2 regions of the Glaesserella parasuis genome follow, and region 2 is predicted to be linked to the other one. Evidence: riboswitches for the same ligand, from Rfam matches in the RefSeq annotation. Region 2 holds a riboswitch; the other holds the start of a gene.

Region 1 (16,011 bases), on a different replicon from region 2:
CAGTGTCTGAACAATTCGCAATACCTGTGTTTACACTAAGTTGGAGCCACTATGTTGAGATTATCAAAGAAGATAATCCGCTGGCGATTGGCTTTTACACCAAACAGACAGAAAAAGAAAATTGGAGCGTGCGAGAGCTAAAACGGCAGATGAAATCGATGCTGTTCCACCGCTTGGCGTTAAGTAAAGACAAAGAGGGCGTGTTGGCATTGGCGGAGCGTGGGCAGGAAATTGCACGTCCACAAGATATTTTGCGAGACCCTGTGGTGCTGGAATTCCTCAATATTCCGCAAGCCCATCAAATGCAGGAAAATGAGCTGGAAGAGCAGCTGATTTCCAACCTGCAACATTTTCTGCTGGAACTCGGCAAAGGCTTTGCCTTTATCGGTCGGCAATACCGCATTTCGCTTGGCGGCAAACATTTTTATGTAGATTTGGTGTTTTACCACCGCATTTTGAAATGCTTTGTGTTGATTGATTTAAAGCGTGGCGAAGTCAATCATCAAGACATTGGGCAGATGAATATGTATCTCAATTATTTTCGTAAAGAAGAAAACGTGGACGGCGACAACGAGCCGATCGGCATTGTGTTAGGTGCATATAAAGATAAGCTGTTGGTGGAATATGCGTTGGATAACATCGACAACCAGCTTTTTGTCAGCAAATATCAGCTTTATTTGCCGAATAGGGAGGAACTGGAAAGAGAGTTGGAGCGATATTTGGACTAAAATAATGCCGTCTGACAAACTTTCAGACGGCTTTCTTATCTACAAGCGGTCGAATTTTGCAAAAAATCTGCAAATTTTTCATTTCTTTTCAGATAGCCTGAAACACTAATCTATGGTCAAGGTTTGCCTGAAATTTGCCTTTAAAAAAGCAATTGCTTGGGCAATTTTGGCGACATTGCCACCCACCGCAACCATTTGATAAAGCCTGCCCGCCATTTCACTTTTTAGCAAATGATAATGCAATTCTCGCTGAATGAGCGGGGCTAATATTGTCATCAGCCCCTAACATCATCAATATGTTGTCTTTAATTTCTGCACCGTTTGCATCACATTATCGGCTTGTGTAATGGCTGAAATCACTGCCACACCATCAGCACCTGCTGCCCAAATGCTCGCAACATTATCAACCGAAATACCGCCAATCGCGACCAATGGTTGATTGGGATTGAGCTGTTTGGCTTGACGAATCAAATCAATTCCCACGTTTTGCATGGCATCCAGTTTAGATTGAGTATTGAAAATCGCACCTACCGCCCAATAATCAATTTCAGGCAGCCTGAAACTATTTTGCAAATCATTCAAGCTACTATTGGAAATCCCTAAAAATAACTTGCCTTGCGTTAATTGAATGGCTTGGATGGCTGCCATATCTTTTTGTCCAATATGGACACCATCAGCTCCCAATTTTACTGCCATTTCCACATCATTATTCAGCACAAACGGTACGCCATATTGCCGACACAATGCTTGGCAATCACGTGCTAACTGCCATTGTGCCTGTTTATCTTGCAATGCCGATTCGCCTTTTTCACGAAATTGATAACAGGTTATGCCTGCTTGCAAAGCCGTTTCCAATGTAGACAATAATTTTTGTTCAGGTGAACCTGTTGGTAAATGCAAACAATCTTGCGTACCTGCCACAAAATAGACGGATAATAATTCACGTTGAAACATGAGATTTTTTCCTTAATTAAGCCGATATTGCCCAATGATTTACTGCGCCACAACCTTTGCCCACACCAATCGGTTGCGAGATGGCAGCACTGATGGCTTGCTTGGCAATGCGAATGGCTGATAATGTATCTATACCTTTTGCCAATTCTGCTGCAATACAGGCTGAAAATGTGCAACCGGTGCCATGTGTATGAGGTGTGGCAAATCTAGGTGTATCCAATATGTGCATTTCATTGCCTGAAAAGACCCAATCTCGGCACACCGCGCTGTTGGAATTGTCTAAATGTCCGCCTTTAATGACGACTGTTTTCACGCCCATATCACGCAATAATTGCGCAGCATATTGGGCATCAATATCATTGTTTACCTGAACCCCTGTTAATGCAGTAACTTCGGGCAAATTGGGGGTAATGATATCCGCTAAAGGTAACAATTCGCGTTTTAAGGCTTCAATAGCATGATTTTGCAATAATAATTCTCCGCCTTTGGCAATCATCACAGGGTCTAATACCAATGTGCCTAAATGATGTTTTTTAATTGAATTTGCCACGCATTCAATCACATCTGCAGTACCCAGCATCCCAATTTTATATGCCGAAATGGTGAAATCCGTTGCCACTGCTTCAATTTGCGCTGCAATATTATCCAATGAAATCATGTGAATATGATGTACGCCCAATGTATTTTGAGCGGTAACTGCTGTTACCACACTAGTACCAAATGCACCGCGCATTTGAAAGGTTTTTAAATCTGCTTGAATACCTGCGCCACCGCCACTATCCGAGCCTGCAATGGTTAAAACTTGGGGTATAGTCATGGTTTTTCTCCTAGATAATCCATTCTGCTTTCATTAACTGTTCGGTTTGAGTGGCATCAATCGCTGCTAATGCGTCTAATAAACGCACTGCAAATGTGCCTGACTGCGTGGCTTGTAAACCTACGGCTGCCAATTCGCCAGCGATGGCATACACCGTACACGCTTCGCAGGCTGCCTGAAAGGCCAATTCACGCGGCGCAACCGCCAAAAAAGCACCCACAATTGCACTCAATAAACACCCCGTAGCCGTTACTTTGGGAAACAATGCCACACCATTAGACAGTTTCATCACACGGTCATGATTGGCAACAAAATCATGTTCACCACTCAAAACAGCGATGGTGTTAAATTTTTGAGCGACTTTTTGAGCGATTTCAGCTAAATTCCCCGAACCTTGCCCCGCATCTACCCCTTTGCTAGCCCATTGAACATCAGCCAAATATGCCAATTCGCCAGCATTACCACGAATAGCGGCAAATTGAATATTTTGGGTTAATGTCGCAACTGTTTTTTGACGCAAATGGCTTGCACCAACAGCCACAGGGTCAAGCACCACAGGCACGCCAGCTTGATTTGCTGCCATACCCGCTGCCAACATAGCCGAGACTTTTTCGTCAGACGGTGTCCCTAAATTCAGTACCACCGCACTACTGATGGTAGCCAATTCTGCCATTTCATCAGGACTTTCTGCCATCATGGGCGAGGCACCCAATGCTAATAAGCCATTAGCAGTAAAATGCGCTGAAACCAAATTGGTAATATTGTGAATTAATGGATTATGTTCACGAACAGCATCTAAAAAAATGATTTTTGGATTCATCAAAAATATTCTCCTGCGAAAGTTTATGTTCAGGCTGCCTGAAAATGTGAGAAGATACCGTTGATTTTGATGACAAAGTTAAACAAGATAAGAAACAACCAGAAAATAAAAACACACGCAAGCTACCTAATATTCAGGCAGCTTGCGTGTGCATCAAAGAGATAGATAAGATGATATTCATAAGTTTCCTACGCCAGTATTAACTGTATCAGGTTCACGGGTATTTCTCAGCCGCTTTTGGCAGCACCCCGACTTAAATGTCTTTTTACAGTATAAATAGATTAACCTAAAATATCAACACAAAACCTTTGCAAAACACCCAATCTCACAGGGCAAGATCGCATCTTTCTCAAATTTATGATCTAATACACCTTAATTATCCATATCAAATCAGGTTGTAAAATGAGCGTTTTTCGTTTTTTTGAAAATTTATCCGACCCACGAGCCTATAATCAAAAACACCACTTTTTAGACATCGTTTTTCTCGTCGTCAGTGCCGTGATTTCGGGGGCAAACAGCTGGACTGAAATCAAACTTTTTGGCGAATTACATTTGGATTGGTTGCGAAAATATCGTCCTTTTGAGTGTGGCATTCCTGTCGATGATACTATCGCTCGTGTAATAAAACGCATTGAGCCACAAGCGTTTAATGAGGTTTTTCTTAATTTTATCAATGAGATACGCACACAACAAGGACGTGAGGTGATTGCGATTGATGGCAAGACACTTCGTCATAGTTTCAATCCGGAAACCCAAAGTGCTTTGCACAGTGTGACGGTGTGGAGCCAGTCTCGTGGTTTGATTTTATCGCAGAAAAAATCCTCGGGTAAGCAAAATGAGCAGCAGGCAGTGATGGAAATTATCGATAGTTTTTGCTTAAAAAATGCCGTTATAACGGTGGATGCGATGAATACACAGAAGAAAATTGCCGAGAAAATCATCGAAAAGAAAGGGGATTATGTGATGCCGTTGAAGAAAAATCACCGTCAATTTCAGTCGGAAGTGGAGGTGTATTTTCACAAAATCAGCCGAGATTGCCCTGAAATGCTTGAGACGTATGAGGAGGTAAATGCGGAACGTAGTCGAATTGATGAGCGTTACTACCGTAAGCTGAAAGTGAGTGATTGGCTGAGCAAAGCGGAGGAATGGAAGGGGATAAAATCGGTGTTGGAGGTGTGTCGCAAGCGGTCAGATAATGGCAAAGAATCACAAGAAAAAGTCTTTTATATCAGTAGTTTGGATGTTGATATTCAAATATTGGCGAAGTGTGTGCGAGGGCATTGGGAAGTGGAAAACAAAGCCCATTGGGTGCTAGATGTGGTCTATAAAGAAGACGAATGTGCTGTGACCGATGAATGGGGTGCGGAAAATCTGGCAATTTTGCGTCGATTAGCGTTGAACTTGGCTCGATTGCACCCGAAAAAGCAGAGTATGAAAGGGAAATTGACCGCTGCTGGTTGGTCAGATGAATTTCGAGATGAGCTGTTGCTCGGCGTGTAGGTTGAAAAATGGACAACATATGCGGTTGCCCTGGTGAATCTTATTATTTTTTGAGTGTTACAAGGATTTTCAAGTACGTTATTACTTTGCACTATAACCTTGTCATCTATTTTTAGAATCATTCTAAAAAAATACCATAAATTCAATCTGTGATAATTTCAACTAGTAAGCAAAAATAAAGCACATCTAACCCCTTCCCCCCACAGTAATCTTATCCAACTTCACCGTAGGTTGCCCAACGCCAACAGGTACAGATTGCCCTTCTTTACCACAAGTGCCTATACCTAAATCCAGTTCCATTTTTTTGCCAACCATTGACACCTGTTGCATTGCTTCGATACCGCTGCCAATTAAGGTTGCCCCTGTGGCTGGTTTGGTGATTTTGCCTTTTTCGATTAAATAGGCTTCGGACGTTGAGAATACGAATTTGCCTGAGGTAATGTCCACTTGTCCGCCGCTGAAATGGGGAGCGTATAAACCAAAGTCCACAGATTCAATCATTTCGTCGAACTCGTGATTGCCTTCTGTCATATAGGTGTTGGTCATACGGGGCATTGGTAAGTGGGCATAAGACTCACGGCGACCGTTACCTGTTGGGGCAACGCCCATTAAACGAGCATTGAGCTTATCTTGCATATAGCCTTTTAAAATCCCGTTTTCAATCAATACATTACGTTGTGAAGGTACACCTTCATCATCAACGGTAATCGAACCTCGCATATTTGGCACAGTACCGTCATCGACAATGGTACAAAGTGGTGATGTCACAAGTTCGCCGATTCTGTTTGTGAACATTGATGATTCTTTGCGGTTAAAATCGCCTTCTAAACCGTGTCCGACCGCTTCGTGCAGTAAAATCCCTGGCCAGCCAGCCCCAAGCACAATCGGCATTGAGCCAGCAGGTGCAGCGACCGCACCTAAATTCACAACCGCTTGTCGTACGGCTTCTTTAGCAAGATAGACGGCACGACTGTCGCCTGTATAGTGTGGTGCTAAGAACCATTCCAAGCCAAAGCGTCCACCAGCCCCTGCACTGCCTCGCTCACGTTTACCGTTCTGTTCTACTAATACCGAAATAGATAAACGCACTAACGGGCGAATATCCGCTGCTAAAGTGCTGTCCGTTGCAGACACTAACATTTCTTCATATACGGCGGACAGATTTGCGTTCACTTGAATGACACGGGGATCTTCAGCTCTCGCCACTTTATCGACTAAGTGTAATAGTTCAACTTTCTGCTCACGGCTTAAGGTATCAAGGGGATTGATCGAGGCATAACGTTTGATAGCGGTCGTTTCTTTGAAAGGTTTTACCAACAACCGACCGCTTTCTTGCGTAATACTACGAGCTGCCATTGCACACTGCTCAAGCTGGCTGAGCGAGATTTGATCGGCATAAGCAAAGCCCGTTTTTTCCCCTGACACCGCACGCACGCCGACACCACGGTCGATATAAAAACCGCCTTCTTTGATAATGCTATCTTCTAACGACCAACTCTCATCTTGGCTAAATTGAAAATAGAGATCAGCATAGTCGATTTGACGGCTAGAAAAATGATCCAACACTTTCGTCAGATCGGATAATTGAAGTCCGCTAGGTAACAGCAAACTGTTTGAAACTTGGTTTAACATTGGTTTTCTCTAAATAATAACAAGCGGTTAGATTTTAACGGATTTTTGCAAATGATAGGGAAATTTTTAGGGGAAAGATGATTTGTGATATACTTCGCCCGATTATCTGTTTTATCCAAGAAGTTTTACAATGCTAGATCCTCTTCAATATTATTTCCTTGAAATGCGAGAGCATTATCTAAATGTACCTTATCTCAACCAACAACGCCGAATCCGTGTGCTTTTACCCAAAGGGTATCGTGAAGAAGCAGGGCATTATCCTGTGTTATATATGCACGACGGACAAAATATTTTTTATAGCAAAGAGTCTTATTCGGGACATTCTTGGAAAGTGATTCCGACGATTAAAAATCACAAAGAATTTCCAAAGATGATCATTGTTGGTATTGACAATGCAGGCCCTGATCGTCTTGATGAATATGGTCCGTGGCCAACAGACACAGGCTCTACCCCTGAAACCCAAAATGCTGGAGGATATGGAATGGCGTACGGGCGTTGGGTGGTTGAAACGGTTAAGCCTTTCATCGATCAACATTACCGAACTAAACGTGATCGTGATCATACTCTACTTGCAGGTAGCTCAATGGGCGGTATTATCACTGCTTATATGGGAGCGGAATATCCTGAAGTATTCGGGCATTTAGGCGTATTTTCTCTTGCCTCGTGGTTTAGTGAACCTGCCTTTATGGAATTTATTCATACACACCCACTCAACTGCTCAAGCAAAGTGTTTATTCAAGTGGGAACGAATGAAGGCGATGAAGTGGATTCACATTTTATTTCAAATATGAATCAGGCTTATATTGACTGTACGCTGCATTATTACCAAGCACTAATCCGCACGGGACATCCTCTCGATAATATTCGTCTAAAAATTATGGCAAATGAAATCCACCACGAAATGCACTGGGCGGATCATTTTGTCGAGTTTTTACGGTTTTCATTGATGAATCATTAAAAAGTTATTGGAATAAATACCCAATACTTCTATACATCATTTCAGATTATCTATATACGCTATAAAGTATAAAACCATAGTTATACTTTACAGCGTATATTTCATAAATTATACTTCACTTAGTATAAAATAAATTTGGAAGAAATATGTTAATCACGACACCAGATATGCTTGGAAATAGCCTACGCGATATTCGTAAGCAAAAAAAGCTTTCTCAAATGCAAATAGCAAATCAAGTAGCTTTAAGACAAGCCACGATTTCCACCTTTGAGAAAAAAACCGATAAAGCCACTATTGAAACATTATTTAAGTTACTTTCAGGTTTAGGCTATGAACTACATATCCAACCTCGTCCTGAAAAAACAGAGGGGAATGATGAATGGTAATGCGATTACGAGTATTAATGAATGGCGAAATGGTTGGGTATTTTGACCGCACTTTATCGGGTTCCCACCATTTTACCTATGCTGAAAGTTGGCTAAATTCCCCATTAGCTCGCCCGATTTCCCTTTCTATGCCCTTGCAAAGAGCAACATATCAAGGCAAAGAAGTGATTAATTTCTTTGATAATTTACTGCCCGATAATCCTCAAATTCGAGCAAGAATTGCGACAAGATTTAATGCTGAAACACAACAACCTTTTGACTTACTTGCTAAAATTGGTCGCGATGCTGCGGGTGCTATTACTCTTTTAGGGGAAGATGAACAAATTCCTAATCATCGAATAATTCAAGCCACAGAATTAGACGAAAGTGAAATGACGAAAATTCTACAAAGTTATCAATACAATGCCCCGCTTGGTATGATTGATAATAATCAGGACTTCAGAATTTCTATTTCAATTTCTGTTTTGGCTACTGGCAGCCATTGATGGACACGCTAAAAACTTTTCTCTCGCCATTGAAAAACAAGGGCGTTATCACTTATCCCCTGTGTATGACGTAATTTCTGCTTATCCAATGTTAGGCGGAAAAGGTTGGCATCACAGTGAATTACAAATGGCAATGAGCTTGCGTAGCACGCAAAAAGGAAAAAAATGGCATTGGAGTAAAATTTATGCTGAACATTTCTATGCCACAGCTAAGTTTGTCGGATTTAGCTCAAGTGATATGAAACAAGTGATAGAGCAAATTTGCGATACAGTGCAAGAAACCATTGATAGCGTAGCAACAACACTACCCAAACAGATAGATGAAAATGTACGGGATCAAATATTCACGGGCATAATGAAACAGGTGCAAAAAGTTTCTATGAAGTAACCGCTATTTTGTTAATACCCTCACCAAAACCCCTAACGCCTGTTCGATCCCTTGGCTCCAAGCAAACGAACAATTAACCCTAATCCCTTTATGCTGCGAAGTAAGCAAAGTAAAAAGCTCGCTTGGGCTAATGCTGATTTTTTCTTCGAGTAACTGTTGATAAATCCGCATACTATCCAAATGTTCGGGCAGGTGTATCCAAAGGAAATAGCAGCTGCTGTGGTGTTCGATAGGACAACTTGCAGGCAAGTGCTGACGTAGGTAATCCAAACACTGCTTTTTGTTTTTTTCTAAATGACGGCGAAGATGTCGCAGATGTTTCTCGTAGTGGTGATTAGAGATAAATTCTACCAAGGCTTGTTGAATTAAAGCGTTAGCAGAAATGGTACTCATCAGTTGCAAATGTTGGATTTTATCGGCAAATTGCCCTGCGTGAACCCAGCAGATACGGAAGTTTGCCCCTAAAATTTTAGAAAAAGAAGAACAATGCAACACCCAGTTTTGTGCATCAAACGCCTTTATCGGCAAGGGCTTTTTACCCCGATAATAAAGCTCTTGATACACATCGTCTTCAATTAAATGCACTTGATATTGAGCTAACAATTCCCCAATCCGCTGTTTGATTTCAGGGCTAACGGTAAACCCAAGCGGATTGTGGCAGTTGAGCATAAACCAACAAACCTTGATCGGATAACGCTGTAAGGCTTGCTCAAACGCCACAAGGTCAAAACCGCTTGGGTGGTCGGGCAGGGTGACGACATTTAAACCTAACTTTTCCGCAATCTGCCACACCCCATAAAATACCGTCTGCTGTAATAAAATATAATCGCCCTGTTGCGTTAAGGCTTGTAGCGAAAGGTTCAAAGCGTCTAAACAGCCAGACGTAATCACAATATCATCGGCTTGCGTAGGAACACCTTGCAAGCGGTAACGTTGTGCGATTAATTTACGCAAGTCCACATTGCCCGACAACACAGGCTGTGGCTCAATCTGCGTTCTATCACGGCTAAGCTGGCTTAGAATTTGTAGCAATTTGGGTGGATTGAGATAATCGTGGCTCGGAAAAGGCGACCCCAAAGGCACAATATCCGTAATGGATTTCAGATAACGAAACACCAACGAATTAATCTCGACTTGTTTGTTCAACCTAATTTCACTATTGGCGTGCGGACGAGAAGACGGGTAAAAAGGTGCAACAAAATAACCGCTCTTTTGCACCGAATAAATCATCCCCTGAGCCTCTAACCCTTGATAGGCGTTTAATACCATCATCAAACTCAGCCCCGAATGCTGTCTGATCTCGCAAAGACGGCAATTTCTCGTGCGGTTTCAACTCGCCTGTTTCAATTAAATGTTTAAGGTGCTGGGTGAGTTTGGTGTATTTGTACATTGGGTAAAAGGGTAATTAAGTTAAGGTTAAGTTTGTAGTATTGCAGATTGCCAACTTAAATGCACCACACTTCAATGATTTTTATGGTGCAGAAAATAGGAAAACAAAATGAAAATCTACTACTTATTCGATCCCCTTTGCGGTTGGTGCTACGGGGCATCGGCAACCTTGCAAAAACTCAATGAAATCTATCCGCTTACACTTACGCCAACAGGTTTGTTTTACCAATGCGGTCGGAAAATGGACGCAGATTTTGCTCGCTATGCGTGGAGTAACGACCAACGAATTGAAAAATTGACCGATCAGCCGTTTAGTCAGGCGTATTTGGAAAACGTATTGCAAGGGCAGGGCGAGTTTAATTCGGCAAACAGTTTGCTGGCTTTAACGGCGGTGCAACAAATTGCCCCTGAAAAAGAGCTTACGGTGTTGGTAGCGTTGCAGAAAGCACGTTATGTGGACGGTTTGGATAATGCAGATTTGACGGTGGTTGAACAGGTGTTGCATAAGCTCAATCTTAGCCAATCTGTGCCGTTGCTTAGCGAACAATCGACAAAAGTAGCGTTAGAACAGCGTCTTCAATTCGGGCAACAACTTGCCAAGAATTGTGGCGTGCAAGGCGTACCGCAGTTGATTGTAGAAAAAGACGAACGGTTGCATATTGTGCCAAGCCAGTTGTTGTATGGGGACGTTCAATCGTTAGACAGTTATTTGAAAGGACTGTAAAAGAGCGGTGGGATTTTGAGGGGATTTTACAAATTTCTTTCAAAATTCCACCGCTTGTTTTTAACCAGCCACAATCCCCACTTTCTCCACCACAAAATCCAAAAACGCACGCATCACCGAAGACGGATAACGATGTTTCAAATACAACAAATGCACAGGATAAGTCTGCATCGGGTAATCGCGCAATACTTCCACCAAGCCATATTCTTCAATCAAGCGATTGGCAATATTTTCAGATAGATAACCAACACCACGCCCTTGTTGAATGAAATAAGCGATAGCATACACATCGTTTGACGCAAACACATAAGGCAATTTCAACACCTTATTTTCTAATGAAATTATCAACTCTTTTTGCTCGGCTTTGGCAAAACCGACACAAGGAAAACGTGCCAAATCATCAGGCGTTGTCGGTGTGCCGTATTGTGCCAATAAATGCGGGTGTGCCACGCATTTGACTTTTGCCGTCAGCACCAAACGCGCCACCGCATTATCCGTATGCAAATCCCCAGTCCGAAACGTAAAATCAATATTATCTTCCACCAAATCCAAAACTCGGTCGGTTACTTGGCAATGAATGCTCACTTTGGGATATTTTGCACCAAATTCATCGAGCCACGCCCAAACTTCTTCCAATCCTGTAAAGGTGGAAATGCGTAATGTTCCGCTAATTTCTTGATGTTCAGAGAATGCTTTTTCTACTTGCAATAAATTATCGATGTTTTGATACACTTGCTCATAAAGTTTTTGCCCTGCCATTGTCGGCTTAACGCCTGATTTTTTGCGGTCAAATAATTGAATATTGAGCGACTTTTCCAATTCTGTGATTTGACGGCTAATGGTGGCAATCGGCACATTCAGCCGTTCTGATGCTTTGGAGAGACTTCCGTCTTGGACGACAGAGACAAATAGAGATAAGGCGTTTAGGTTCATTGTTACCCCTCTCTCAATTCTTCGAGAATCCGCTCAATATGCTTACCCTTAAATTGCGTTTTAAATTCTACTTTAATGCCAGTATCGCTACTTAATTTATCAAATAAGATTTGTGCGTATTTGATTTTTTCTTTTTCATCAGTACGTAAATCAAATTCATAAGCGTCTTTGGTTTCTACCACGAGATTTAAGGTTTGAGTGCCGTCTTTGTGATGAAGCACATAGGCAAAATCAGGCGAATAAGTCCCACCTCCCGCCACAGGAATGGCAATGGTATTTTTGGGAATTTTGGTAAAAACGGTAACATAATCCAAATTTAATAGAATATTTTCTTTTTCAAGGGGCGAATCATAAAACAGCGTTTCAAACAAATAATTGTCCGCTACGATACCAGTTTCATTCAAACGCCCAATATCTGATGACAATATGCTGTCTTTGGCATTGCCTTTTTCATCAGTAAATGCCGTTGGGTGAACTTGGCTATTAACTTCGGTATAGCTAATGGTTTGTGTGGATAAAAAATGTTGCAACAACCATTTTCTAAACAAACTATGAATGTGCCGAATATTGTGGCGAGTTTGATGTTTATGCTCTGTCCAATTTAATTCCAATAAAACTTGATGTAGACTTTTTAAACTAACATTCAAACTCATTGCCAATTCATTGGCAAATTCACCATAGCTAAGTACATAGCCTGTATTTTCTATCAGCTTTTCTCGTCCGCCATATTTGATAAGCATTTCATCAGGATTAACTTGTAATTCTTGGGCTTGCATTGTGGTATAGCTTTTGTCTAATTTACCCATCACCTCGACGGCAAAAAACTGCTTTAATAAGGAATAAAAACTCTGTTCATTATCAATTTGATAATTTAGCACCACACGGCGATTTAAAGTTTCCCACAATGTTTTTAAAGCGTGGTATTTGTCTTTTCTAATCAAGACCGTTTCTTTTTTGCCAATGCCTGTTTGAATTTTATTATTCAATGAACTTTCAAATTCAAAGGCTTTTGGATAAGCCTGTTGTAATTGTTTCCAGCCGTTTTCTAATAAATTCAAATCATCATCAATAATATGCTCATCAGCCAAATGATTGATGATTTTGCGTTTACTTTCATTGGGATAACATTGCATAATTTTGGCAAGAAGTTCATCGGTCAATTTTGTAGGAATAATGACTTTTTCGCCTGATTTTTCACGAATGTCTTTAATCAAATCCGCCACAAAATCTTTTTCGCTGAAATCCACAAAATAATTTAAATAAAACTGCTCGCCTTTTTCACGATGCATAAATTCATTGACAGGCAAACGAAGTCCTCGCCCCACCTCTTGTAATTTACTGGTTTCAGAGCCACTGGAACGCAATTTACAAATCACAAATACATTGGGATTATCCCAGCCCTCACGCAATGTCCATTTTGAAAAAATAAAACGGCGTGGATTATCCAAATCAAGGAGTTTTTCTTTTTCATGTAAGATTTCATTGATTTGTTTTTCTATATACTCATCTTTATTGTTATTGTCATCGCTAAAATAACCGCCATGCGTTTGACTAATATCTGCCAAAGTTTTTTGCAAATAGGCTTTATAAAATTCATTAGTTTCATTTGCCAATCTTTTTTGAGCTTCATTGATAACGATTGCCTCAAAACGAGATTTTAAGCTATCGGGCAATCCTTGTTCATCACGATAACCTGCAATATCATCAATAAAAATCAAAGAAAGCGGTTTAATACGTGGTGTTCTGGTTAATAGGGTGCGTTCAATATCAAAATGACGAATTACCGCTTGATAGAGCATTTGTTCTTGCAAAGATTGACTAAATGAATAAGGTGAGATGATTTCGCCTTTTTGCAAAGCCAATCCATTAGAAAGTACGGCGGTATTGCCATTAAATTCATTTAATAATAAATGCGACATTTCGCCATGAATAACGCCTAATGAGCCATTTTTGGCAATTTCTAAGCGTTTTGGGGTCTTTTTATGGCTGTGAGTGATTTCAAAAACCGCTTCACTTTTGCTTTCAGTCTGCCCAATAAATTTGATGAGCATATCATCAGCCCCATCAAATTGGGTAATAAACGCATGCACGCCTTTTACCAAATTTTGCTCAAAGGCATCAAGCGAAGTCAGCGTATGAATTAAATTTTCAAAGCCATCAAAAGTTGCCCCAAATCGCACAATATATTGGGCATTGAGTTTTAAAACATTTTGCCAAGTTTTGCCACTGGTTTTGACACGGTGAGGTTCATCAATAATCAAAAACGGTTTAACCGCCGATAACGCCTCAAATGATGAGCCGTGTGCCTCTTGAAACATATCTTGGTCAATGGCAATGTTCATCGTCTCTGAATTGAGCATACCCATATTAATCAGCAAAATATGAATGCTGTTTTGGTCATTGGCATTGATAAAATTGATGAGATTTTCGGGGACTTGTTGTTTGTCTTTTTTATTGCCTTTTTTGGCATTGACTTCATAAAGCTCAATGCGTTTGCCAAAATCATCAAAAAACCGACTTCTGGCGGATGCAGACTCCAAAAAGTTTTTTGTGCCTGCTTTAATCGCAACCGTTGGCACAAGCACAATAAATTTATTCACCCCAAAAGATTGATTTAAAGAAAACATTGCCCTTGTGTAGGTATAAGTTTTGCCCGTGCCTGTTTCCATCGCAATATCAAAAATATTGGATAAAGTATTGCCTGTTTTGTTTAGGCTTTTGGCGAAACTTGAGCGAGTTTGAATTTCTGCTAAATTTCTCTTTTTTTGCGATTCGTTTAATTCTAAAACAGGATTACTTTTTAATCGTGTTTCCAAATTTTGAGCATAAGAAATTTTGGCGTATTCAAACATTTGCAAAATGTCTTCTATGGCGGATAATTGGTGCGGTAAGTCGTTTTCAAAATTAAAGCCAGCCATTTTTTACCCCTTATCTGCACGATTTCGTACAACTAAATACAATTTATTGCCCTTTCTGGGTTTGTATTGACCGATTGCCTCGGTAAGTTCTCGCTTGGCTTTACTGTCAAAGTGCGGTTCTAAAATGACGATTTTATCAATGTTAAATTCATCAGTGGTATCGTCCAAACGGCGTAAAATCACTGCCAAATGCTTGGTGTCAAAACCTTTATTAAGCAAATACAGTACTGTATCATAACGATATGCGATATAACCGCCCAAATCCACCTGCTTTGGTGTATGGTGCAAGGGCATACCATCTTGTACGCACCAAGTGGTGAGAATATTTTGGCAATCGGTATCGCTTAATTGCAGATTTTCTAATAATTGTAAGCCGTGTGCAGGATTATCCGCCAATGTGCCAAAATTATCAGGCGTTGGGACGATTTTATATTCTTTAAAACCTAAATTGCCATTAAAATCGGGATTTTCGGCTTTAATTTTTTCAATGCTTTTTTGAATACGGGCTTTGGTGATTTCAAAAACGGTGTTAAATCCTGCTTTTTCGGCTTCGGATTTTGGCTTAACTGGTTCATCTAATTGTACGCAGATAAATTTACGGTTGCCATTGTCTTCTGAATTTAATTGCATGACGGCGTGAGCGGTGGTGCCAGACCCTGCAAAGAAATCCAAAACCAAATCATTATCATTTACACCAAGCTGAATAAAATCCACCAGCAACTCCAAAGGTTTTGGGTTTGGAAATACTTTTTCATCAAATAGTTGCTTTAATTGAGTTGTACCATTGCCACTACTGTACTCTGGTTTATAAAAAATGGTTTTTGGTTTTTTGGATGGCAAATCCCCTAATGCAGGTCTTTGTTTTTTATAAATACCAATACTGCCATTTCTTGAAATGATAACATCGTTAATGCTATTTTTAAACTTCTCTTTGCTCCAACGCCAAGACATTTCTTGATTGTTAGTAATTGGGTGTAAAGTTATCAATTCACCTACAAAATCTGTTGGTGGATTATTATCATCAGTGACAAAAATAGTATTATTATCATCAATAAAGATTGGGAAAAATAGATTAGGTCTTTTTTCTCTTGGGGCATTTGTGCCAGTTGCTTTTAGATTTGCCCCTTGCTTATAAAAACCTTGCTCATCTTCTTGCCAATCCTCCAAATCATCTTCATCAATACTTAATTGATTAAAAGTTGTACTTGTTTTGTCTTTGCAATAAACTAAAGTGTACTCATGCGTACCTGCAAAAGCGAATTCATCGTTATTGCCTTTTAAATTCATAACGGTTGGTAAGCAAGCAACAAAATTCCCTTCCCCAAAAATTTCATCACAAAGTAATTTTAATTGGGCTTGTTCATTATCATCAATAGAAA
Region 2 (16,011 bases):
TGTAGCAAAAGCACACCACTTTACCCGTGTTCACCCACCACTTCGTCAAAAACCGTGGCTGTTGGAACCTTTGGCTCTTTCACAATTCTGTGAAACCTTTATTGAACAGCAGGTGGGTGGCAATCTCAATGAAGCCTCTCTAGCACATCATATTGAACGAGTGTTGCCAGCTAATGGTAATTTATTTATTGGGAATAGTTTATTTGTCCGCTTAATTGATGCCTTGTGTAAATTGCCTGAAGGCTACCCGATCTATACCAATCGAGGTGCAAGCGGTATTGATGGGCTAATCGCAACCCTTGCAGGTATTGTAAAAGGTAGCGGACAGCCGACAGTTGCAGTGATTGGGGATATTTCCGCCTTGCACGATTTGAACTCCGTATCACTCTTACGCCAGATTAGCCAGCCGACCATTTTATTTGTCATTAACAATAATGGCGGTGCAATTTTTGATATGCTTCCGGTCGATCAAAAAGCGAAAGATAAATTCTATCGTCTTAGTCATAATCTTGAGTTTTCACAGATTGCGACAATGTTCGGTTTAGAGTATCTACGTCCTTATACTTGGGCGGATTTGGGAACAAAACTTAAACAAGCCTATGCTCGTCGAGGTGTTACTATTGTGGAAATCAAGGTGAATGATCAGGAAGGTAGTAGCCTTTATAAATCCTTGATTGAACAGATCTCTCGTGCTTCTATCGACTAATGTTAGCAACAACTTGGCACAGTCATTCAGGAACACCCGTGGTCTTTCTCCACGGTTTTCTTGGTTCTCAACAAGATTGGCAACCCGTCCTCTCGCTATTGCAAAATGAGATTGCAATCCGACCGCTTACCCTTGATCTTGCTGGTCACGGTCACAGCCAAGCTATCTCGTGCCATAGTTTTCAGCAAGCCAGAGAACAGCTTCACCACATCTTGCAACAACATCTTGCTGAACAGCCCTTCTATCTTGTCGGCTATTCATTAGGCGGTAGATTAGCTTTAGATTACGCCCTCACAACCCAAAATCCTTATCTTAAAGGGATCCTACTCGAAGGGGCAAATATCGGCTTAAGCAGTGATGAAGAAAAAAAAGCACGTTGGCAAAATGATTGCCACTGGGCAGATCGCCTAAGCAATGAACCGCTTGCAAATGTTTTAGAAGATTGGTATCGACAGCCTGTCTTTGCCAATTTAAGCGAAAGCAAGCGGACAGATTTCATCAAAAAAAGGCTAAATAATCACGGGCAAGCACTAGCTCAAATGCTCAAAGCCACTAGCCTTGCAAAACAATCCTATTTTTCCCCAGAGCAATGTCATCAGTTTCACGGGAAAATGCTATTTATTATGGGAGAGCGGGATAGTAAGTTTCATCAAATGGCAGAACAACATCAGCTCCCCTATCATCAAATTGCAAATGCAGGACATAACACCCATTATGAAAATCCAGGTGCATTTGTAAAACACCTTATTCAGTTTATATCAAAGTAGGAATTACAATGGCTTTACATCGTTGCCCCGAATACCGTAAAAAAATCAGTGAAAGTGCCGTTACTTGCCCACATTGTGGCTTTTCGTTCAATGAAGCTGATTTGGAAATTTATAAACAAAAGCTAGAACAGCGTCGTTTGCATAATCAAGAGATAAACCGCAAAAGCGTCAAACTTCACTTGATTTGGTTAGGTATTTTTGTGTTGGTTATTGGGCTGGCGAGTTTATTATCTGTATAAATGAATGATGATGTAAGTATAAAAAAGGATAGTAGATAAAACTGTTGTCCCAAGAATAGGCATAGTAGACAAAATGGTTGCTAATGTTTATTTTCTCTAAATGTTAGCAACTCTTTTTATTTAAAAAACCCTGTATAAACAACATGTTACGCTTTTTTCGTTAATTCATTGTGATTATTTAATTTTCGCTTAAGTTCACTAAATAATCCCTCTAAACGATTTGTCGTCTTTTCTATATTTAATTCAGAATGTTTTGTCTATTACACCTAAAATTATGGTTATACTTTATAACGTATATTTATAATTCTTCTGCTTGTTCTAGGATTTTATCTTGCTCTTTTATTAATTTTTCTAATTTCTTTTTTTCTCGGTTAGCCTCATCTTCTGCTTCCCATACATCATAAGCTTGAACAATTTTTGCAACGACAGGGTGGCGAACAATATCCTTACTGTCAAAAAAGTTAAAACTTAACTCTGGAACCTCTTTTAATACTTCCATTGCGTGTTTTAAGCCAGATTTTTGGCTACGCGGTAAATCCACTTGAGTAATATCGCCCGTAATGACTGCTTTAGAATTGAAACCAATACGAGTTAAAAACATCTTCATCTGCTCAATGGTTGTATTTTGGCTTTCATCTAAAATAATAAAGGCATCATTCAGTGTTCGCCCACGCATATATGCAAGCGGTGCGATTTCGATCACATTTCGCTCCATCAGCTTTTGTGCCTTCTCGAAACCTAACATTTCAAACAGTGCATCGTAAAGTGGTCGAAGATAAGGCTCGATTTTTTGCCCTAGATCCCCTGGTAAAAAACCGAGCTTCTCACCAGCTTCCACTGCGGGACGAGTGAGCAAAATACGGCGAATCTCTTGGCGCTCAAGAGACTCTACTGCTGCAGCAACAGCTAAAAAGGTTTTTCCCGTTCCTGCAGGCCCAATACCAAAGCTAATATCGTGACTTAGAATATTACGTAAATAGGCTTGTTGATGTTCGCCACGTGGTTTAATTACGCCGCGTTTTGTTTTAATTGCAATTTCATGAGCCGAACTTGTCCACTGATTTTGCAACAACATTCGGCTTTCTTGAATCGCTAAATGAACATCTTCCAAATCTAGCTCTTTTACTTTGCCTTTAATTGGAGCAGTTTCGTTGTAAAGTTGCTGAATTAATTTCGCACAATTTTTTAATAATGTTGCAGAATAATGATTTTCTTCAACTGCTTGAATAGTAAAGGTAAATGCATTACGCGCAACAATAAGGTTAAAACTTTTTTCAATAAGGGTAAGATGCTCGTCAAAAGAACCGCATAACGATTGAAGACGAGCATTGTCTTGAGGCTCAAGAGTGAAAATAAGTTCGTTCAAAGGATTTCCTCTATTTTGTACTGATTCTCAGCGACTTTTAAAATTCGCCATATTTTAAGTGATCTTAGCACAAAATTATAGTAGAATACCTCTGTTCTCATCGGGGTGCTTTGTATAGCAAGGCTGAGAAATACCCATAGAACCTGATCTGACTAATATCAGCGTAGGGATTTGAGACAGACAATCTATATCCGCCTGTTTTAGATCCTTCTATTTTCACTTTTAGAAGGAATATTCAATGAAATTCAATCTTTTCACCCTTTCTGCGTTAGCCGTTGCAACCACCACTTTTGCTCAACAGCCAACACTCACGGTTTATACCTATGATTCTTTTGCTTCAAAATGGGGGCCTGCTGCTAAACTTGAAGCGCTATTTGAAAAACAATGCCAATGCGATTTGAAATTTATGCCTTTTGAAGATGGGGTAACAATGTTCAATCGTATTCGTTTGGAAAAAAATAAGACTAAAGCCGATGTAATGTTAGGTATCGATCATTTCTTAATGCCCGAAGCTGAAAAATCAGGCTTATTTGTAGAACACAATCTGCAAAACAATGCCAATAACTTACCGCTTGAATGGCGAAGCAAAATATTTTTACCCTATGATTTTGGAGAATATGCTTTTATCTACAACAAAGAAAAAGTCAGTAATCCACCAAAAAGTTTAAAAGAACTTGTTGAACGCCAAGATCTTAAAGTGATTTATCAAGATCCTAGAACTAGCACCGTTGGACGAGGATTGCTCTTTTGGGTAAATCAAGTTTATGGCGAACAGGCAGAATCAGCGTGGCAGAATTTAGCCAAACATACCGTCACTGTGGGAAAAGGCTGGTCTGAAACTTATGGTGCATTTTTGAAAAACGAAGCAGATTTGGTGTTGAGTTATACAACATCTCCGCTATATCATCAATGGCACGAACAGACGGATAAATACGTCGCGGCAGATTTTGCAGAAGGACATTTAGTGCAGGTGGAAGTAGCCGCAATCACAAAGAGCAGCAGACAACTCAAATTAGCTCAACAGTTTCTAAGCTTCCTACAACAACCAGAATCGCAACGAATTATTTCTTACTATAATGTAATGAAGCCTGTTGTGACTACTAAGGCAGATCCTTTATTTAACACATTGCCAACTTATCAAACTATAAGTTTCACTCTTCCTGATAACAGTGAGATAAAGCGCTGGATAAATACTTGGTTAAATACTGTTAGCCAATAGTTTTTAGAATGGCTAAATAAGCTCAAAGGTCACAATAACCTACCCCAACTCCTGCGGATCAATATCCACCGTCAATCGAATATCGTTTCGCAGGAACTGTTCTTTTTGCTCATCAAAACGATCTAACAACTGTTGGATCGCACTTCTTGCCGAATGTTGAATTAATAACTGCCAGCGATAATGTCCTGCTTTTTTTGCCATCGGGGCGTTGAAAGGCCCAAGTAACTGAAAGCCTTGCCAGCCGTTTTCGCTGATAATTTGGTGTAAACAAGCGGTCAAATCTTGCAGAAAATTTGCAACTTTGTCGCTATCTCTACCCGTTGCACGAATAAGCACTTGTGAAGAAAACGGTGGTAAGCTCATTATTTTTCGCATCGCTAAGGCTTGGCTGGCAAAGGCAAGGTAGCCGTCGTTGAGTAAGCTGGTGAGTAACGGGTGATCGGGGTAATGCGTTTGTAACACCACTTCTCCTTGCTTTTCCGCCCGTCCTGCTCGCCCTGACACTTGTACATAAAGCTGTGCCAAACGTTCTTCTGCACGGTAATCGGTGGAAAACAGGCTACTATCCACATTCACGATGGCGACTAAAGTCACATTCGGGAAATGGTGTCCTTTGGCTAACATCTGTGTGCCGATCAAAATTTGGCTTTTGCCTGCTTGGATTTCGGCAAGGTGTTGTTCCAACGAGCCTTTACGAGCGGTGCTGTCACGATCAATGCGAGTAATACTGTACTGCGGAAAACGCTGTGCCAGCACTTGTTCCAGCTGTTCTGTGCCGATCCCAGTGGTAATCAAATTGACTGAGCCACAATGTCCGCACTGGCGTGGAATGGCTTTTTGCGAAGCACAGTGATGGCAACGCAATACTCGCTGTTTTTGGTGATAGGTAAAGGGCTTATCACAGGACGGGCAATCGGCAATCCAGCCACATTCGTGGCAAAGTAAAACAGGGGCAAACCCCCGTCGGTTTAAAAACAACATCACTTGATTGCCTTTTTCCAAGTGAGCTTGCATCATTGCTAACAACTTTTCCGATAAGCCCGAATAAATCCGCTGTTTTTTCAAATCAATTAAGGTTTGTTTGGAAAAATGTGCATTACCAGCCCTTGCAGTAAGCTGAAGTTCGATAAATTTACCGTTTTGTACATTTTGCAAACTTTCAAAACTAGGCGTTGCCGAGCCGAGAATGATCGGAATGTTGTTATTTTTCGCCCGAAGCACTGCCAGATCTCGTGCGTGATAACGCCAGCCGTCTTGTTGTTTGAATGAGCCATCGTGTTCTTCATCAATGATAATTAAGCCGAGTTGCTGAAACTGGGTGAACAAGGCGGAACGTGTGCCGATCACAATCGCACTTTCGCCGTTTTTTGCCCGAAGCCACGCATTGAGCCGTTGAGTGTCGTTGAGATGGGAATGCAATGCGTCAATTTCCACATTAAAACGAGCTTGGAAACGCTGAATAGTTTGGGGGGTCAGCCCGATTTCAGGCACAAGCACCAACACTTGTTCGCCCCGTTTCAGCACTTCTTCGATCACTTGCAGATAGACTTCCGTTTTCCCTGAGCCTGTGACCCCATTGAGCAAAAACGCCCCGAAGCCTTGTTGATAATGCAAACGGCTGACGACAAGGGTTTGCTGTTTATTCAACGTTAAACGGTTTTGGCTGTTGCAAATCGGCTGTTCGCCCAATTTTTCCTGCCAGCTTTGCACGTTAAAAGGGATTTCCAGCTTTTCCAGATACCCTTTTTCAAACAAAGCTTTCCATACCGCAGGGCTACAAGCGGTCGGTTTTTCAAAGAAATTTGCAAATTCCGCCAGTTTGCTTAATAGCTCTTGTTGTTTTTTTGCCTTTTGAACCACGCCGTTGGCTAGGGCTTTTCTGCCGTTTTCCGTGACAACAAAATAGTCGGGAGCAGTGCGTTCACTACTTTCCCCTTGTCGTAGTTTGACAGGCAAAGCACTTTGTAGCACTTCGCCGAAAGGGGCGTGATAATAACGGCTTGCCCACTGTAAAAGTTGCCACATTTCAGCGTCAAACAGAGCTTGTTCATCTAACAGTTGCTCAATCGGTTTCAGTTTTTCGGTGGGAATATCTGATGTGGTCGGAAAGTCCACCACAATCCCGATTTTACGTTGGCGACCAAAAGGCACAACGACCCTAGCCCCTTTCACCACATTTTCAAAATGCGTTGGAAGTAGGTAATCAAAATAACGTGCCAACGGCACGGGTAGCGCAATTTGGATGAGGTTCATCAGGGTTTCACTTTGCGAAAACTATCAACACTTAATAAGATAATAGATACCGCCAAACACGCCATTAAAATATAGGATTTTGCTTCTAATACTTCACCAATGGCAAAGGAAATAAATAACATTACCAAAGGTTCGGCATAGCCAAGTAATCCTAACACATTAATCGGCAGTAAATTACTCGAAGCGATATATAAAATAAATGCCATTCCATTCACTAGCCCTAATAATGCTAGATAAAAATAGAGATATTCATTTTGCATTAAAATAGAGGCTTGATCAACTTGAGCAATATAATAAATAGCAAAGGGTAATAACAATAATAATTCTACAAAGAAAGTAGCTAAATTATTAATATGAAAATAGCGACGTAATACAATATAAATAGGGTAGCCAAAGCCAGCCACAAAAGTTGCCCACGAAATACTTGCGGTTAAAACAATATTGATTGTAACGCCAAGAGTTGCAAAAAATAAAGCAAGCCATTTTAATAAAGTAAAATGCTCTTTAAAAACTAGTTTACCTAAAGCAACTGCAACGATAGGTAATAATAGATAACCGATAGAAACTTCAATAGCTTGATTATTATTCGGTGCCCAAAGAAATAACCAAAGCTGAATAGCTGTATTTAATGCTAAGAGCAGAAGAATAAAAATAAGACAAGGTGTCTGTTTTACTCTATAATATAAATCTTTAAAGGCTTTTTGTTGATGAAATAAAAAGATCGCCAGTAAAATAAATGGCATTAATACCACAATACGAAAGCCAAAAATACTATCGCTTTCTAAAGGGCGAAGTAAAACTGCAAAATAATAGCCAGCACCGAATAAGATATTTGCAGAAAGTGAAAATAAGATCCCTTTTAACATTATTCCCTCCGACGCTGTTTACGAATAGTAATAATGCCATCAAGCACTAATAGACATATCGACAGCATCAAACACGCCATTAAAATATAGGAAGATTGATCTAACACTTCGCCAATAATAAAAGCAACAATTAGCATTGCAAGCGGTTCAATATAGCTTAATAATCCCAAAACATTAATCGGCACAAGGCTACTTGCCATTATATAGCCAATTAATGCCGTACCACTGACAATGCCTAATAACACTAACCAAAAATAAAAATTCGGATTATTTTCGGTGACAAATTGCATATCGGTATTGAGCATAAAATAAGTGGCTATCGGCAACATTAATATAATTTCGCAGACAAAGCTGGATAAATGCGACATATCAAAATGTTTACGCAAGCTGAAATAAACAGGGTAGCCGATTAATACCATTAAAGTTGCCCAAGAGAGTGAACCTGCGGTAATTAATGTAATGAATACCCCAACAGACGCGGAAATAATGGAGATAATTTTTAAGAGAGATAAGGTTTCATTAAATAAAAACCGCCCAACAGCCACCATTGCAATCGGCATTAATAGATAACCGATAGAGACATCAATGGCATAGCCGTTGTTGGGGGCATAAAGGAAAAGCCACATCTGCAAGCCTGTGACCGCAGTGGTTGTTAGTAATACCAAAATTAAATGGGGGTGCTGTTTTAGGCGTTTTAAATAGCGGTTAAATTCGTCGGTTTTTTTGAAAATAAAGAGTGCTGAAATCACAAAAGGCAGGCTTACCCACATTCTAAAACCGTAGATTTCTTCACCGGAAAGCGGTTTTAAATGGGTGGATAAATAATAGAGTACACCGAATAAAATAGAGGCGGTGACGGAAAATGTGATGCCTTTTATCATTAAAAAATGAACCTATAACCTATATGAACATCTGTGTTATAAAAGTAGGGACGCCACGCTTGGCGTCCATTGCAAAGACGAAGTGCGATTTATGTTCACGGACGGACGCCAAGCGTGGCGTCCCTACAATGTTACATAATAGATTTTTGGACGCACACAGTGTGTCCCATATATTTTAAATGGAAATGCTTAATTAATCCTGACGATAACTCTGCAAAAACTTCGCTAATCGTCCAATCGCTTCTTCCAGCTGATCAACATACGGCAATGTCACCACACGGAAGTGGTCTGGTTTATGCCAGTTAAAGCCTGAGCCTTGAACCAACAATACTTTTTCCTGCTGAAGCAGATCGTAAACAAATTTTTGATCGTCTTTGATACCGTACATTTCCGTATCAATTTTCGGGAACATATACATCGCCCCTTTTGGCTTCACACAGCTAATCCCAGGGATTTTGGTGAGCAATTCGTGAGCCTTATTACGTTGTTCCAATAAACGACCACCCGGTAAGATAAATTCGTTAATGCTTTGATAACCGCCTAACGCTGTTTGAATAGCGTGTTGCATCGGGGTGTTGGCACATAAACGCATTGACGCAAGCATATCTAAGCCTTCAATAAAGCCTTTTGCCTGATTTTTCGGGCCGTTTAACACCATCCAACCTTGACGGAAACCTGCGACACGGTATGCCTTTGACAAACCATTATAAGTCACCGTTAAAAGATCAGGGGCAAGAGGGGCAAGATGATGATGTACCGCACCGTCATAGACAATTTTCTCGTAAATTTCGTCTGAGAAAATAATCAAGTTATGTCCACGGGCAATCGCCACAATATCCAATAATAACTGACGGCTATACACTGCTCCCGTTGGGTTATTCGGGTTAATCACCAAAATTGCTTTGGTTCTTGGAGTGATTTTCGATTTAATATCTTCAATATCTGGGAACCACTCATTTTCTTCATCGCAAAGGTAATGAACCGCTTTACCGCCCGCAAGAGTTGTCGCCGCTGTCCAAAGTGGATAATCTGGCATCGGAATTAAAATCTCATCGCCATCATTTAACAAGGCTTGCATTGACATTGTGATGAGTTCAGATACGCCGTTACCAATGTAAACATCACCGACATCTAAATCACGCATACCTTTTAATTGATAATATTGCACAATCGCCTTACGAGCAGAGTACAAACCCTTAGAGTCGCAATAGCCTTGAGCGGTTGGTAAGTTACGAATAACATCAACTAAAATTTCCGCAGGGGCTTCAAAACCGAATGGGGCCGGGTTACCAATGTTTAATTTTAAAATCTTATGTCCTTCTTCTTCCAGACGGGTCGCTTCCTTATGTATAGGCCCACGAATATCGTAGCGGACGTGAGCTAATTTATCGGTTTTTGCAAAACGTTCCATTGTTTCTCCCTAAAATAGAGGGTTAATTATCTGTTAATTTATAAAAATCACTCTACTGTACTCCGATTTGTTAGGAAAAAAAAGTGGAAATAGGCTAAAATAGACTTCTTTTTGTCAAGCGGTGAGATTTTTAGGATTTTTTGCAATGTCTGTGTTTAGTCAGTTAAAGCAACAACTTTATCAACAACTACAACAAAAGCCTGTGGCACAAGGCTTAGTACAGTTGCAAGCAGAAATTGCAATAGACCTTGAAAATCAACAATTACTAGCTTGGCTAAAAGCACAACCGCTTTTCCCCCACTACTACTGGCAAAATCGAGATACAGAACAAACGATAGTGGCAGTCGGTGCGGTACAAACCTTTGAGCATTTAGACGATGTAGAACAATTTAGCAAACAGTCTGATTTAATGGTCGTCGGCGGAATAGAATTTGAAGGACAATGCCATTTTGTGTTGCCACGCTTACTGTTAGTAAAAAATGAGAAGAAAATCACCGCTTGGTTAAATCTAGATGGTCGCCATTTTGAAAGCGAACAAAAGGAATGTATCGCTTTGTTAGCTCAGTTTGAGCAGACAGCCGAACTTCACCCCATTGAAAATAGCTTGTTAAGCACAAAAGTTGCCTGTGATTTTTCACGTTGGCAACACAACATTGAATTAGCGATTGAACAAATTCAACAACAGCAAATGAATAAAGTGGTGTTAGCCAATGCGACCATCAAAACTTTTACACACCACATTTCCCCCTACGTTCTGCTTTTTGCCAGCCAACAAAAAAATCTAGGCTGTTATCATTTCTTATGGTCGGAAAAACAAGGGGAAGCCTTTATCGGCTCGACACCCGAACGGCTCTACTTACGCCAGCAACGTCAATTTTTTACCGAAGCCCTTGCAGGCACAGTGGCGGTGACGGACGATCCTGTTCAAACGGAACAAAATGCCCTATGGCTACTCAACGATCAAAAAAATATCTATGAAAATTGGCTGGTAGTAGATGATATTTGTAGCCATCTGGCGGATTGTGCGACGGATATTCAAGTCAGCGATGCAGAGATCAAGCGGTTACATAACGTGCAGCATTTACGCCGAAAAATCCAAACGCAACTGACAGAGCAGGTCAGCGATGCAGATTGCCTTGCTCGTATTCACCCAACCGCCGCCGTCGCAGGACTGCCACGCCCTAAGGCGAAGCAGTTTATTCAACAACAGGAATGTTTTGAGCGGGGCTGGTATGCAGGGGCATTAGGCTATTTCACCCCTGAACAAGCCGAGTTTTGCGTAATGTTACGTTCAGCCCTTATTCAAGCTAATCAAATCACCTTTTACGCAGGGGCAGGAATTGTCGAAAAATCTGATCCTCAATCAGAATGGCAAGAAATTGACCGCAAAGCTCAGGCAATGGCAGGGTTAATGGAGTAATTTCTTTTTCATATTTTACTTCTGCGCCTTAGATTTTCTTCACAATAGTCATAATGTGGTAGTCGAAATTAGAATAAACAGACTAGGATATATCTGTTGAGCTTAATTAGAAGTCAGCAATAAGAAACCATTGGGGGGTAGCACATAACAATCAGTAGGGGTGGTAGGACTCTGCCTTTTAGTAAGCAGGTGCTAATTATTCATTATATTACAGAAACATTCTATTTATTTTACAGGTATATCACGTAGTTTTTTAAGGAATACAATTTAATATTGCATAGGATTTATAATATGGTAAAGAAACTTTCATTTTTGACGTTATTAATGTTGTTCATTCCAGCTACAGCGTGGTTAATTGGGTGGCAATGGAATTTGCAAACTAATCTTGGTGTTAATGTTTTCGATTGGGCGTTGTTTATTTTAACGGAAACGGGTTCAACGCCTTATGCGTTAATCACTTGCGTGCTGTTTATGTTGTGGCTGATGTGGCTTGCTCGCTCTCGCTATTCGTGGTTTTTAGTAGGCTTTATTTGTGCAACGTCGGTAGTTGGAACACAGGCAATTAAAGAGGGGGCGAAAGCGGTCTTTAAAGAGCCTCGTCCTTTTGTGACACAGATGTTTCAGGCGGATACTGAGGCATTTTATGCTTTACCTAAAGCTGAGCAGGAAACGGCGGTATTGAAATTTGTACAACCTGAAAATCAGTTTGTGATTGAACATCAAGCAGATGAGCTGGGCTACTCTTTCCCGTCAGGGCATACGATTTTTGGGGTATCTTGGCTATTGATGTTTGCAGGGTTGCTGTTTGGTATTCGTGGACAAGCGGTGATTTTTGCTCAATTTTTTGTGATTTTGTGGGCTGGTTTGATGTTGATCAGCCGTTTGCGGTTAGGAATGCATTATCCTATCGATCTGTTTGTCAGTACTTTGATTGCGTGGGTTTTCCACTTGATCATCTTCTTATGGGTAATCCCACTCTTAGAAAAATGGACATTATTTAAAAAGCGAGGCTAACTATGGTTTATTACGGTTTGGATATTGGCGGTACAAAAATTGAATTGGCTGCCTTTAATGAGAAATTAGAGAAGTTACACAGCGAGCGAGTGCCAACCCCACAAACGAGTTATGAGGATTGGTTAAGAACAGTGGAAACCTTAGTGCGTAATGCCGATGCAAAATTTGGCGAGCACGGCACTGTGGGGCTTGGTGTACCAGGTTTTGTTAATCATAAAACTGGGTTAGCGGAAATTGCCAACATTGCGGTGGTTCACGGCAATAAAATTATTCAAGATTTGGAAGCACGTTTAGGGCGTGAAGTGCGTGTTGAAAACGATGCAAACTGCTTGGCTTTATCGGAAGCGTGGGACGAAAGCAATCTGCAATATTCAACGGTGTTAGGGTTGATTATTGGTACAGGTTTTGGTGGCGGTATTGTGTTGAACGGTAAAGCTCACTCAGGTCAAATCGGTATGGCTGGCGAGGTGGGGCATATTCAGCTTAACTACCACGCGTTGAAATTGCTTGGTTGGGATAAGGCACCAATTTATAAATGTGGCTGCGGTAATACGGCTTGTTTGGATAGCTATATCTCAGGACGTGGTTTTGAGATGCTTTATAATGATTTAGTCGGCGAAAAAGTTGATGCAAAAAACATTATTCAGCGTTTTTACGATAAAGATGAGAAAACCGTTGAGTTTGTTGAGAAATACATTGAGTTAATGGCAATTTCGGTGGCAAATTATATTACGGTACTTGATCCAGATATGATTGTGTTTGGTGGTGGTTTGTCTAACTTTGATTATATTTATGAAGCCTTGCCAAAAGCCTTACCAAAATATTTATTGCGTAATACGGAAGTGCCAGTGATTAAAAAAGCGATCCACGGTGACTCAAGCGGTGTGCGTGGGGCGGCAGCGTTATTCTTGAAATAGTAGGTCGGGCATTTATGCCCGACAATCATTTATAAAATACCGCAAAGTTAGGCATTTATACCCGACAATTTTTCATAAAATATGGCAAAGCAGGCATTTATGCCCAACAATTTTTCATAAAACACGGCAATGTCGGGCATAAATGCCCGACCTACGGAAAATAAATATGCTTCAAATCACCCCAATTCCAGCCCTTTCTGATAATTACATTTGGATTTTACAAAAAGAGTGCCAAGCGATTATTGTCGATCCAGCAGAGGCTCAAGCTGTATTCGCTTTTCTTGCAAAACATCAGCTTAATCCCACCGCTATTTTGCTTACCCATAATCATCACGATCATACTGATGGCGTGGCTGGTTTAGTGGCACAATTTCCCGATATGCTTATTTATGGCTCAGAAGAAGTGAGCCAATTTGCCAATCAGATTGTTTACCCTGAGCAACAGTTTGAACTGTTAGGGTTAAAGGTGCGAGTGATTGAGAGTGCAGGGCATACGGCGCAACATATTAGCTATTTGGTTGATAATGAATATCTCTTTTGTGGTGATGCGTTATTTTCAGGCGGTTGTGGGAGAGTGTTTACAGGGGATTACCAAGCTCAGTTTGATGCCCTACAACGTTTTAAAGCCTTGCCTGATTTTGTGAAAGTCTATGCTGGTCACGAATATACTCAAAGCAATTTGAAATTTGCCGAAGCGGTAATGGCAACAAGCTGTAGTTTAATGGAACATCAAGAGCGAGCGGATATTTTGCGTTCACAACATAAACCAACGCTACCGAGTACGATTGGTGTTGAAAAACAGATTAATCCATTTATGCAAGCGGTGACTTTAGATGAATTTATTATATTAAGGCAGAAAAAAGATAATTTTTAATACATATAAGCTAAATCCTATCTAGCACATCATTCTTAATTTCCCCTATCTCTCATCATATGATATAGTTAAAAACGTTTTCATGTTTATTGTTCAAATAGGTAAGTTGCTGTGAATATAGATCTTCAAAATATGCCTCAGCATGTGGCGATTATTATGGATGGTAATGGACGTTGGGCTAAGCAACGAGGGAAATTACGAGTATTTGGTCACAGAAAAGGGGTAAAAGCTGTTCATTCAGCTGTTAATTTTGCCTTAACGCAAGGAATTAAGGTATTAACGCTATACGCATTTAGCAGTGAGAATTGGTCTAGACCGAAGTTGGAAGTTGCCGCATTAATGACACTATTTATAGAAACATTGGATTTAAATATAAAAAAACTACACAGCAATAATATTCGCTTAAAAATTATTGGTGATAAAACTGCTTTTAGTGAAGCACTGCAAGAAAAAATTGAACTGGCTGAACAACTGACAAATAAAAACACTGCATTGACTTTAAACATTGCTGCAAACTATGGTGGACAATGGGATATAGTCCAAGCAACCAAACGTATTGCACATCAAGTAAAAAATAATGTCATACCTATCGAAGATATTACAACTGATTATTTCCAGCACAATTTATCTACTAAGGATCAACCACAGGTCGATTTATTAATTCGTACTAGTGGAGAACAGCGAATTAGCAATTTTTTATTATGGCAAATTGCTTATGCCGAGTTAGTATTTAGTCCGGTTTTATGGCCAGATTTTGATGAAAAGGCATTTACAGATGCCGTTATTGCTTATCAACAACGTGATCGCCGTTTTGGTGGTTGTTAATCTATAAGGAAAATTCAATGCTTAAAGAACGCATTCTTTCGGCAATCGTGATGATTATTTTAGCAGTGGTTGCATTGTTTTGGTTTTCACCCTTAGCTTTTACGATTGGCTTATCCGCTATTGTTGTGTTAGGTATGTGGGAATGGGCTCAGTTTGCGGGTTTTAAACGTCCGATAGCACGTGCTATTGTTGCTTTTGTGGTGACCTGTTTATTGATTTTTCCTATTATGGCAGAAACAAGTTATATTCAAGCTACACGTTTTTTAACAGATGAAACAATACCACTATTATTTGTAGGTTGTTTTTGGTGGTTCATCGCATTTGGATTGGTTATTACTTATCCTAATTCAGCTTCAATTTGGAGTAAGTCAGTAGCAGCCAAATTTATTTTTGGTTTTTGTACACTCGTCCCATTTTTAATCGGTACTTTAGCGTTACGTTTTTATCAATATAATCTTGAACAATATCAGGGAACTTATTTACTTCTCTATGTGTTTTTATTGGTCTGGGGAGCGGACTCAGGCGCCTATTTTGTAGGTCGTGCATTTGGTAAACATAAACTTGCACCTAAAGTTTCTCGAGGTAAATCTTGGGAAGGGGCTATTAGTGGTGTGATTACATCGACTATTATTGCCGCTATTTTCTTGAGTCTTGCACCAAACAATGTATTTGGTCGTGAGTTGAATACGTCTGCGTTTATCGTGCTTTCCGTGATTACTGTGGCTGTTTCGATTTTGGGTGATTTAAGTGAAAGTATGTTTAAACGCCAAGCTGGTATTAAAGATAGCAGTAATTTGATTCCAGGACACGGAGGAATTTTGGATCGTATTGATAGCTTAACAGCGGCTGTTCCTGTTTTTGCTACTGGTTTCTTCTTCCTTCTATAGAGGTTATTTGTGCTATCAATCTTTGCCTTTTTTATTTTAATTTGCGTCTTGGTGTTTGTTCACGAATATGGACACTTTTGGGCTGCTCGTAAATGTGGCGTAAAAGTTTTGCGTTTTTCTATCGGTTTTGGAAAAGCATTATGGCGTAAGAAAGATAAACAAGGGACTGAATTTGCATTTTCATTAATTCCTTTAGGCGGTTATGTGCAAATGCACAATGGCGAAGCAGAACATCAATTGCCAGATTCGCAATCTTTGCATACAAAGACTGTTTTGCAGCGTGCTTTTATCGTTCTTGCAGGCCCAGTGGCGAATTTTTTATTTGCTATTTTGGCGTATTGGGCGGTTTTTGTTATTGGAATTCCA

What was found. A riboswitch is a leader RNA that binds a small molecule or an ion and turns the genes downstream of it on or off. The one in region 2 is predicted to bind thiamine pyrophosphate.
Region 1: it holds a riboswitch for thiamine pyrophosphate, as region 2 does, so the genes downstream of both, thiM (hydroxyethylthiazole kinase) here and thiB (thiamine ABC transporter substrate binding subunit) in region 2, are expected to answer to the same signal.

The regions. Positions count from the first base shown of each region.
Region 1 covers NZ_CP071488.1:1,359-17,369, forward strand. Annotated here, with positions in the region: gene J1G47_RS11550 (PDDEXK nuclease domain-containing protein) at 1-728, shown strand, start outside; gene J1G47_RS11555 (AraC family transcriptional regulator) at 834-1,004, opposite strand; gene thiE (thiamine phosphate synthase) at 1,020-1,682, opposite strand; gene thiD (bifunctional hydroxymethylpyrimidine kinase/phosphomethylpyrimidine kinase) at 1,699-2,499, opposite strand; gene thiM (hydroxyethylthiazole kinase) at 2,510-3,319, opposite strand; TPP riboswitch at 3,488-3,580, opposite strand; gene J1G47_RS11575 (ISAs1 family transposase) at 3,722-4,819, shown strand; gene tldD (metalloprotease TldD) at 5,006-6,451, opposite strand; gene J1G47_RS11585 (alpha/beta hydrolase) at 6,582-7,409, shown strand; gene J1G47_RS11590 (helix-turn-helix domain-containing protein) at 7,556-7,795, shown strand; gene J1G47_RS11990 (HipA N-terminal domain-containing protein) at 7,789-8,280, shown strand; gene J1G47_RS11995 (HipA domain-containing protein) at 8,216-8,668, shown strand; partial or broken gene J1G47_RS11600 (aminotransferase-like domain-containing protein) at 8,672-10,058, opposite strand; gene J1G47_RS11605 (DsbA family protein) at 10,167-10,781, shown strand; gene J1G47_RS11610 (LysR family transcriptional regulator) at 10,842-11,714, opposite strand; gene J1G47_RS11615 (type III restriction-modification system endonuclease) at 11,717-14,632, opposite strand; gene J1G47_RS11620 (site-specific DNA-methyltransferase) at 14,636-16,011, opposite strand, start outside.
Region 2 covers NZ_CP071487.1:571,663-587,673, forward strand. Annotated here, with positions in the region: gene menD (2-succinyl-5-enolpyruvyl-6-hydroxy-3-cyclohexene-1-carboxylic-acid synthase) at 1-706, shown strand, start outside; gene menH (2-succinyl-6-hydroxy-2,4-cyclohexadiene-1-carboxylate synthase) at 706-1,473, shown strand; gene J1G47_RS02975 (zinc ribbon domain-containing protein) at 1,482-1,712, shown strand; gene J1G47_RS02980 (PhoH family protein) at 2,011-3,078, opposite strand; TPP riboswitch at 3,170-3,266, shown strand; gene thiB (thiamine ABC transporter substrate binding subunit) at 3,317-4,297, shown strand; gene priA (primosomal protein N') at 4,337-6,550, opposite strand; gene rarD (EamA family transporter RarD) at 6,550-7,416, opposite strand; gene rarD (EamA family transporter RarD) at 7,416-8,297, opposite strand; gene J1G47_RS03005 (pyridoxal phosphate-dependent aminotransferase) at 8,491-9,708, opposite strand; gene J1G47_RS03010 (isochorismate synthase) at 9,854-11,128, shown strand; gene J1G47_RS03015 (phosphatase PAP2 family protein) at 11,420-12,142, shown strand; gene nagK (N-acetylglucosamine kinase) at 12,145-13,059, shown strand; gene gloB (hydroxyacylglutathione hydrolase) at 13,226-13,933, shown strand; gene uppS (polyprenyl diphosphate synthase) at 14,066-14,758, shown strand; gene J1G47_RS03035 (phosphatidate cytidylyltransferase) at 14,776-15,645, shown strand; gene rseP (RIP metalloprotease RseP) at 15,655-16,011, shown strand, end outside.